Regions from separate parts of the Kribbella sp. genome, predicted to be linked through region 3. Evidence: riboswitches for the same ligand, from Rfam matches in the RefSeq annotation. Region 3 holds a riboswitch; each other region holds the start of a gene.
The links. A riboswitch is a leader RNA that binds a small molecule or an ion and turns the genes downstream of it on or off. The one in region 3 is predicted to bind S-adenosylmethionine.

Region 1: another riboswitch for S-adenosylmethionine. It lies ahead of VFG33_RS13000 (aminotransferase class V-fold PLP-dependent enzyme); the one in region 3 lies ahead of VFG33_RS10785 (GNAT family N-acetyltransferase).
Region 2: another riboswitch for S-adenosylmethionine. It lies ahead of thrC (threonine synthase); the one in region 3 lies ahead of VFG33_RS10785 (GNAT family N-acetyltransferase).

What each region holds. Positions count from the first base shown of each region.
Region 1 is NZ_DASRXP010000260.1:2,746-5,008, forward strand. It holds gene VFG33_RS13000 (aminotransferase class V-fold PLP-dependent enzyme) at 1-1,339, opposite strand, end outside; SAM riboswitch class IV at 1,354-1,468, opposite strand; gene VFG33_RS13005 (hypothetical protein) at 1,644-2,263, shown strand, end outside.
Region 2 is NZ_DASRXP010000036.1:1,673-3,935, reverse strand. It holds gene VFG33_RS01810 (cation:proton antiporter) at 1-852, shown strand, start outside; SAM riboswitch class I at 933-1,072, shown strand; gene thrC (threonine synthase) at 1,086-2,263, shown strand, end outside.
Region 3 is NZ_DASRXP010000214.1:14,386-16,648, forward strand. It holds gene smpB (SsrA-binding protein SmpB) at 88-567, opposite strand; SAM riboswitch class IV at 844-959, shown strand; gene VFG33_RS10785 (GNAT family N-acetyltransferase) at 1,041-1,601, shown strand; gene VFG33_RS10790 (SDR family oxidoreductase) at 2,246-2,263, opposite strand, start outside.

The sequences.
Region 1 (2,263 bases), on a different contig from region 3:
CGCGGGGGTCGTTGGCGGGCTGGCAGCCGTGGGTGGACTCCTCGTACTCCGAGGTGAGGCCGTTGGTGGCCAGGGTGCGGACTGCGGCGACCAGGCGGTCGACGTGTTCGCGCGTAGTACCGAGGCCAAGGCTGGCGCGGATGGCGGTGCCGTGCTCGGGGGAGTCTGCGAGCAGGCGGCCGACCAGCGGGTGCGCGCAGAACTTGCCGTCCCGCACGCCGATGCCGTACTCCGCTGACAGCGCCGCGGAGGCAAGGGTCGAGCTCAAGCCCTCGATGGTGAAGCAGACCGTGCCGACGCGGTCCGCCTCTTCGCCGAACAGCGAGTAGGTGTTCACGCCGGGGAGCTGGGCCAGTCCGGTGCGGAGCCGGGCAAGCAGGCTGCGCTCGTGCTGCTCGATCGCCTCGCGGTGCTTGGTGATCGCTGCACACGCCGCGGCCAGGGCGATCGCGCCGATGACGTTGGGGGAGCCACCCTCGTGCCGGGCGGGGCCCTGGTTCCACACGGTCTCGTCGCCGGTGACAGAGGCGGTTGCGCCGCCGCCGTAGAGGTACGGGTCAGCTGCGTTGAGCCAGTCGGCGCGGCCGATCAGCGCGCCCGCGCCGTACGGGGCGTAGAGCTTGTGGCCCGACAGGGCGACCCAGTCGACGTTCAGTTGGGCGATGTCGACCACGCGGTGCGGTGCGAGTTGTGCGGCGTCCAGGCAGACGCGGGCGCCGTGAGCCTTGGCTACTGCGGCGATCTCGGCGATCGGGAAGATCTCGCCGGTCACGTTGGAGGCGCCGGTGACTACGACCAGGCGCGGTCCCTCCGGTGCGGTGCGCAGTGCGTCGGCGACTGCCGTGACTGCGGCTGTGGTCGACGTCGGCGCGGCCAGACGGATGGTGCGCTCGGTCGGCCAGGGGAGTAGGGCAGCGTGGTGCTCGGACTCGAACACGATCACCGTGGCGTCGGCCGGTACCGCGCGGGCCAGGAGGTTCAGGGCGTCGGTGGTCTGCCGGGTGAAGATCACCTGGTCATCCGTGCTGGCGCCGACGAAGGTGTGCACCTCGCGGCGGGCCCGCTCGTACCACTGGGTGGTGATCCGGGACGCGTACCCGTTGCCGCGATGCACCGACGCGTACGACGGCAGCGCGGCCTCGACGGCAGCTCGCACCGACTCCAGACAGGGCGCGCTGGCTCCATGGTCGAAGTTCGCGTAGTCCGTCACCCGGCCGTCGGCCAGCGGCACCAACAGGTCCGACCCGACCGTGGCGGGGATGTTGCCGGTGGTGAGCCGGGCGATGGTCGGCCGAGCGGTGCTCGTGTTGGCAGGCTCGAGGATGGAGAGGATCGACATGGTTTGCTCCCGGTGGTCCGCGCTTGCCGATCGGGGTGTTCCGAACGGCCGGGTCCTCACCCGGGGCACCCCACCGCGGAGGAGGGTTGCCGGCCAGCGAGCCGGGGCTTGACGCTGACACTCATGACCTGCTGAAGACGGTAACCAAAGGCCCGGTAGATGCGCCAGCAGCAATCCCACTTCGTGAGACTCCGCTACACATCCTGAGACAGGCAACCATTTGCAGGCGGGAGCGCGTCCTAGTCGCCAGGTGCGGTCTCGGGAGGGGGTGGTCCGGATGTGGTGGAGCAGGGCAAAGTGCCCGGTGCGGTCGGAGGAACAGCTCTGGATCGAAGAGTCGCTGGACTGGTTCGTCTCCGAGTTCGGTGACGCGGTACTGCGGGGGCCGGTCGCGCTGCCGGAGATCTCCTTCTTCCCAGCGGACTACGCGGGCACCGAGGACGACGTACGGGCTGTCTTCGAGACTGTTTGCACGCGGCTGGGGGTGCCGGCCGATCGGGTGCTGCTCGAGTTCGAGCCCGAGGAGGGTGAGGAGCTGCTGGATTCCGTCTCGCTGGAGTATCGGCATCGGCGGGCGGCGGGACATTGGCAGACCCGCGACGGGCTGACCGTCATCACTGTGCACCTGGGGCAGGCGCGGGAGCCGGTCGGGCTGGTGGCGACGATCGCGCACGAACTCGGCCACGAACGGTTGCTGGGCGAGGAGCGGATCGATCGGGAGCGGCGGGACGGTGAGCCGCTGACCGATCTGTTCACGGTGTTCTTCGGGATGGGCGTCTTCAACGCGAACGCTGCCTTCGAGTTCCGCCAGTCGGACCGGAGCTATCAGACCAGCCGGCTCGGCTACCTCACCGAGCCGATGTACGGCTACGCGCTGGCCCGCTACGCCTGGCTCCGAGGCGAGACCGCCCCTGCCTGGGTGAC
Region 2 (2,263 bases), on a different contig from region 3:
ACCGACCCCGTGCTCGCGTCCGACGTACAGGTGCAAGGACCGAGCACCGGCGCTGAGGCCGAGCCCGAGGAGGACGACGAGGTTCGCTTCGCGCTCACCTCGGAGGCCGGTCTCAACGACGGGCTCGCCTTCCCGTTCGTCTACGCCGCCGTGTTCGCCGCGACCAAGGGCGCGGTGGGCGACTGGGCGCTGGAGTGGTTCGCATGGGATTTGATCGGCAAGACCGTCATCGGTGTCGCGATCGGTGCCGGTGCCGGCTGGCTGCTCGGCAAGATGGCGTTCTCGGCGCCGCTGTTCAGTTTCCGGCTGGCCGACTCGCGGGAGCCAGTACTAGCCCTGGCGATCACACTCGGGGTCTACGGCCTCACCGAACTGCTGCATGGCTACGGCTTCGTGGCTGTGTTCGTCGCGGCTCTCTCGCTGCGGGCCGCCGAGCGCAGTCACGAGTTCCACGAGGACCTGCACGGTTTCGTCGAGCAGCTGGAACACATCCTGACCTGGGGAATCCTCCTGCTGCTCGGCGTCGCGATCACCGGCGGCCTCCTCGGTCCGCTCACCTTCTCCGGCGTAGCGATCGGCCTCCTCCTCATCCTGGTCGTCCGGCCGCTCACCGCCTGGATCTCCCTGACCAGGACTCCACTCAGACGGTCCGAGCGCTGGGTGACCGCCGCCTTCGGGGTGAGGGGTGTCGGTTCCGTCTACTACCTCGCGTACGCCGGTTCGGACTTCACCACGGACCTCCCCTGGCTCTGGGCAACCGTCGGATTCACCGTCGTCCTGAGCGTCCTCGTCCACGGCGTCGCCGCGACCCCACTGATGCGGATGCTCGACCTCCGCCGGGAGGAGGATTAGTGCCGCTCGGGGTGAGATCGGCTGTCTCGGATAGTGGGAACGGAGGACACGATATGGACCAGATTGGGTAACCTCGACAGTGCTCATCCAGAGGGACTGAGGGATACGGCCCGTTGAAGTCCCGGCAACCCTCCCCGTGGAGACCTCGATTCGGAGGCGCTCGCGGCGGACCGGTGCCAAATCCGTCCCGCGCCGAGATCCGGTGCGGGGAAGATGAGGAGGGAAACTCCGCCATGAGCCTGAGCACCGCGCCAACCACCCACACCATCCGTGAAGGTGCCTTCGGCAACGGTACGCACCTGAGCTGTCGCGCTTGTGGCGCGAAGTCGGAACTCGGCCCGTTCTATGCCTGTATGGAGTGCTTCGGTCCCCTGGAGGTTGGGTACGAGTTCCCCGCCATCACCCGTGAGCAGATCGAAGCCGGACCCAAGAACATCTGGCGCTACCAACCGCTGCTGCCCGTCCCCGTCGACGTGGCCAGCTTCCCGAACACCGAGCCGGGCTACACCCGGTTGATCGACGCCGGCAACCTGGCCCGCGCGCTGGGGCTGCGCAAGCTCTGGGTGAAGGACGACTCGGGCAACCCGACCCACTCCTTCAAGGACCGCGTCGTCGCGTCCGCCCTGAGCGCCACCCGCGAGCTCGGCATGAAGGTCTTCGCCTGCCCCTCCACCGGCAACCTGGCCAACGCCGTCGCCGCCGCGGCCGCGCGGGCCGGGATCCGCTCGGTCGTCTTCATCCCGTACGACCTCGAGCGGCCCAAGATCATCACCACCGCCGTGTACGGCGGGACGCTGGTCGCCGTCGAAGGCAACTATGACGACGTCAACAAGCTCGCCTCGGAGATCGCCGGTGAGGAAGAGGGCTGGGCGTTCGTGAACGTCAACGTCCGCCCGTACTACTCCGAGGGTTCGAAGACGCTGGCCTTCGAGATCGCCGAGCAGCTCGGCTGGCGGATCCCGCAGCAGGTCGTCATCCCGGTCGCCTCGGGTTCGCAGCTGACCAAGATCGACAAGGGTTTCACCGAGCTCGGCAAGCTGGGCCTGGTCGACGCGACCGACTACAAGATCTACGGCGCGCAGGCGACGGGGTGCTCCCCGGTCGCGCAGGCGTTCCGGGACGGCCATGACGTGGTCAAGCCGGTCAAGCCGGACACCATCGCCAAGTCGCTCGCGATCGGTAACCCCGCGGACGGCCCCTACGTGCTGGACGTGGCCCGGCGTACCGGCGGGGTGATCGAGGACGTGTCCGACGAAGAGGTCATCGAGGGCATCCAGTTGCTGGCCCGGACCGAGGGCATCTTCACCGAGACCGCGGGCGGGGTGACGGTCGCGACGCTGAAGAAGCTGATCGAGACCGGTCAGCTCGACCCCGAGGCCGAGACGGTGATCATCAACTCCGGCGACGGGCT
Region 3 (2,263 bases):
GCGCAGAGAGCCCTGAACAGCCATCAACGGCTGTCGACTACTGGGCCCGCCCGACTCCGTCAAGGGAACCGTCGTACGCACCGCTGATCAGTCCCGGCGACCCTTCAGCCGGCGGCTAACCGCACGCTCGGCCTCCCGGGTCGCCTCGCGCTCGGCGAGCGCGTACCGCTTGTCCCAGGTCTTCTTGCCGCGGGCCAGGGCGATCTCGACCTTCGCCCGACCGTCCTTGAAGTAGAGGGTCACCGGGACGATCGTCAGCCCGCTCTCGTTGACCTTGCGCTCGATCTTGTCGATCTGGGCACGATGTAGCAGCAGTTTCCGCTTGCGGCGTGAGCCGTCGTTGAACCAGCGGGCCTGGGAGTACTGCGGGATGTGTACGCCGTGCAGCCAGATCTCCCGGTCCTCGACAGTGGCGAAGCCGCCGACCAGAGACGCCCGCCCGGCACGGAGCGCCTTCACCTCCATACCCTGCAACACGATCCCCGCCTCCCAGGACTCGCCCAGATGGTAGTCATGGGCAGCCTTGCGGTTGCGCGCGACCACGGGGTTGGCCTCAGTCTTCTTCACACCTTGATTCTGCCCCGACAACCCGACCAGCGCTCAGTCTGACTATCCAGGATCGCGATCAACTCGCTCTGCCAGGCGACTTCATCTGGATCGTTGCGACTGATGCGATCGAGGAGTCTGTCCGAGCGTCATCTCGCATCTCGCATCTCGTGTCCGCAAAGTCACACATGCCACTGCCTCGATCAAACGCTTCGTGGTCGCCTGGGATGTACCTGCGGGTCTGGGTCGATTAACGCGATTCCGCACCGGCCTCGGTGGTGCTAGCGTTTCGGTACAGGTCATGAGTGCCAGTGCGAAGCCCCGGCTTGCTGGTCGGCAACCCTCCGGTTTGCGGGTGGGGTGCTCCGGGTGAGGACCAGGCTCGGCACACGGGTGTTGAGCAAGCCGCGCACTGGAGGATTCATGCCGCTCGTCCCCGATCACGTAAGAGCCCGGTTTCCCAGCGGCCGATGCTCCTGGACAGGGGTGTTCTGATGACGTCTCTGCGGTTCCGTTCGGCGGGAGTCGATGACGCCGAGCAGATCGCGATGCTGCACGCTGACAGTTGGCGCAGGCACTATCGCGGTGCCTACGCTGACTCGTTCCTCGATGGCGACATCGCTGCCGACCGACGCGCGGTCTGGTCAGCGCGGCTAGCCTCACCCACCGACACTGGCACCGTGCTCGCCGAGCACGATGAGCGGCTGGTGGGCTTTGTCCACGTCGCGTTCGATGACGACCCGAGGTGGGGCAGCCTTGTCGACAACCTGCACGTCCACCACAGCCAGCGCCGTACAGGCATCGGCACCGAGCTTCTAGCCCGCGCCGCACGAGCCGTCACCGAACGGGCGACAGGCAACGCGTTGTACCTGTGGGTGTTGAAGCAGAACACCGCAGCGCAGCAGTTCTACCTCGTGTCGGGAGCCAGTTGCGTGGAGACGGCAACCGTCCCACCGCCCGGCGGAGACCCAACCCGCCTGAACGGCAGTCCCAGCTGCCTACGCATGGTCTGGCCCGACGCCTCCCGCCTAAGCCACTCCGCCGACGATCGCTGAGTCCCGGCTTCCGGCGTCAGCCAGCTGATGTGACCGCGGAACGGCAAGGGACCATCGAGACGTATCCCCGCAGTCTGCCTCACCGGTCGTCGCGCTCAGGAGCCTCGGCCGGCGGCCCCTCATCATTTCTCGACAAGAGGAACCATTCGGCGACGGGCCACCAGTGCCGGGTACTGAGTTCGACCCGTCCCCTCGACAGGGGTACCCAATGCCCCGGAGCGATTGGTTCGTGAGTTGAGGTCGCCGTGAAGACCGGAACATGGGCGTAGGGCGTGGGGTATTGGTAGGTCTCGTCGGGGGTGGGCACAACGTTGCGGACGTATCCCACGCAGCGCGTTGGCACCAGTCGACCAAAGAGGTCCTGGCTCAGGTCATCAAGTCCCACGGTCGAAGCGGTCCAGCCGTTGTCTCCTCCAAGGAACCGAGTCGGTAGGTCAAGCCCTTTCGTTACCTCGACGCAGAAGATCTCAGGCTCGCGACCAGCAACAACTCGAGTCAGCAGGAACCGAACGATGATCACTGGCTCCGGGCTTGCGGTGGAGTCGCACGCCCATACTTCTGCAGTGCTTCCGGGCGGTAGCCACGATGCGTCGGCAGTGCTTGCAACGAGTCGATCGCTGAAGGGCATCCCCGGATCCTACGGATCAGGAAGGTACGAGCAG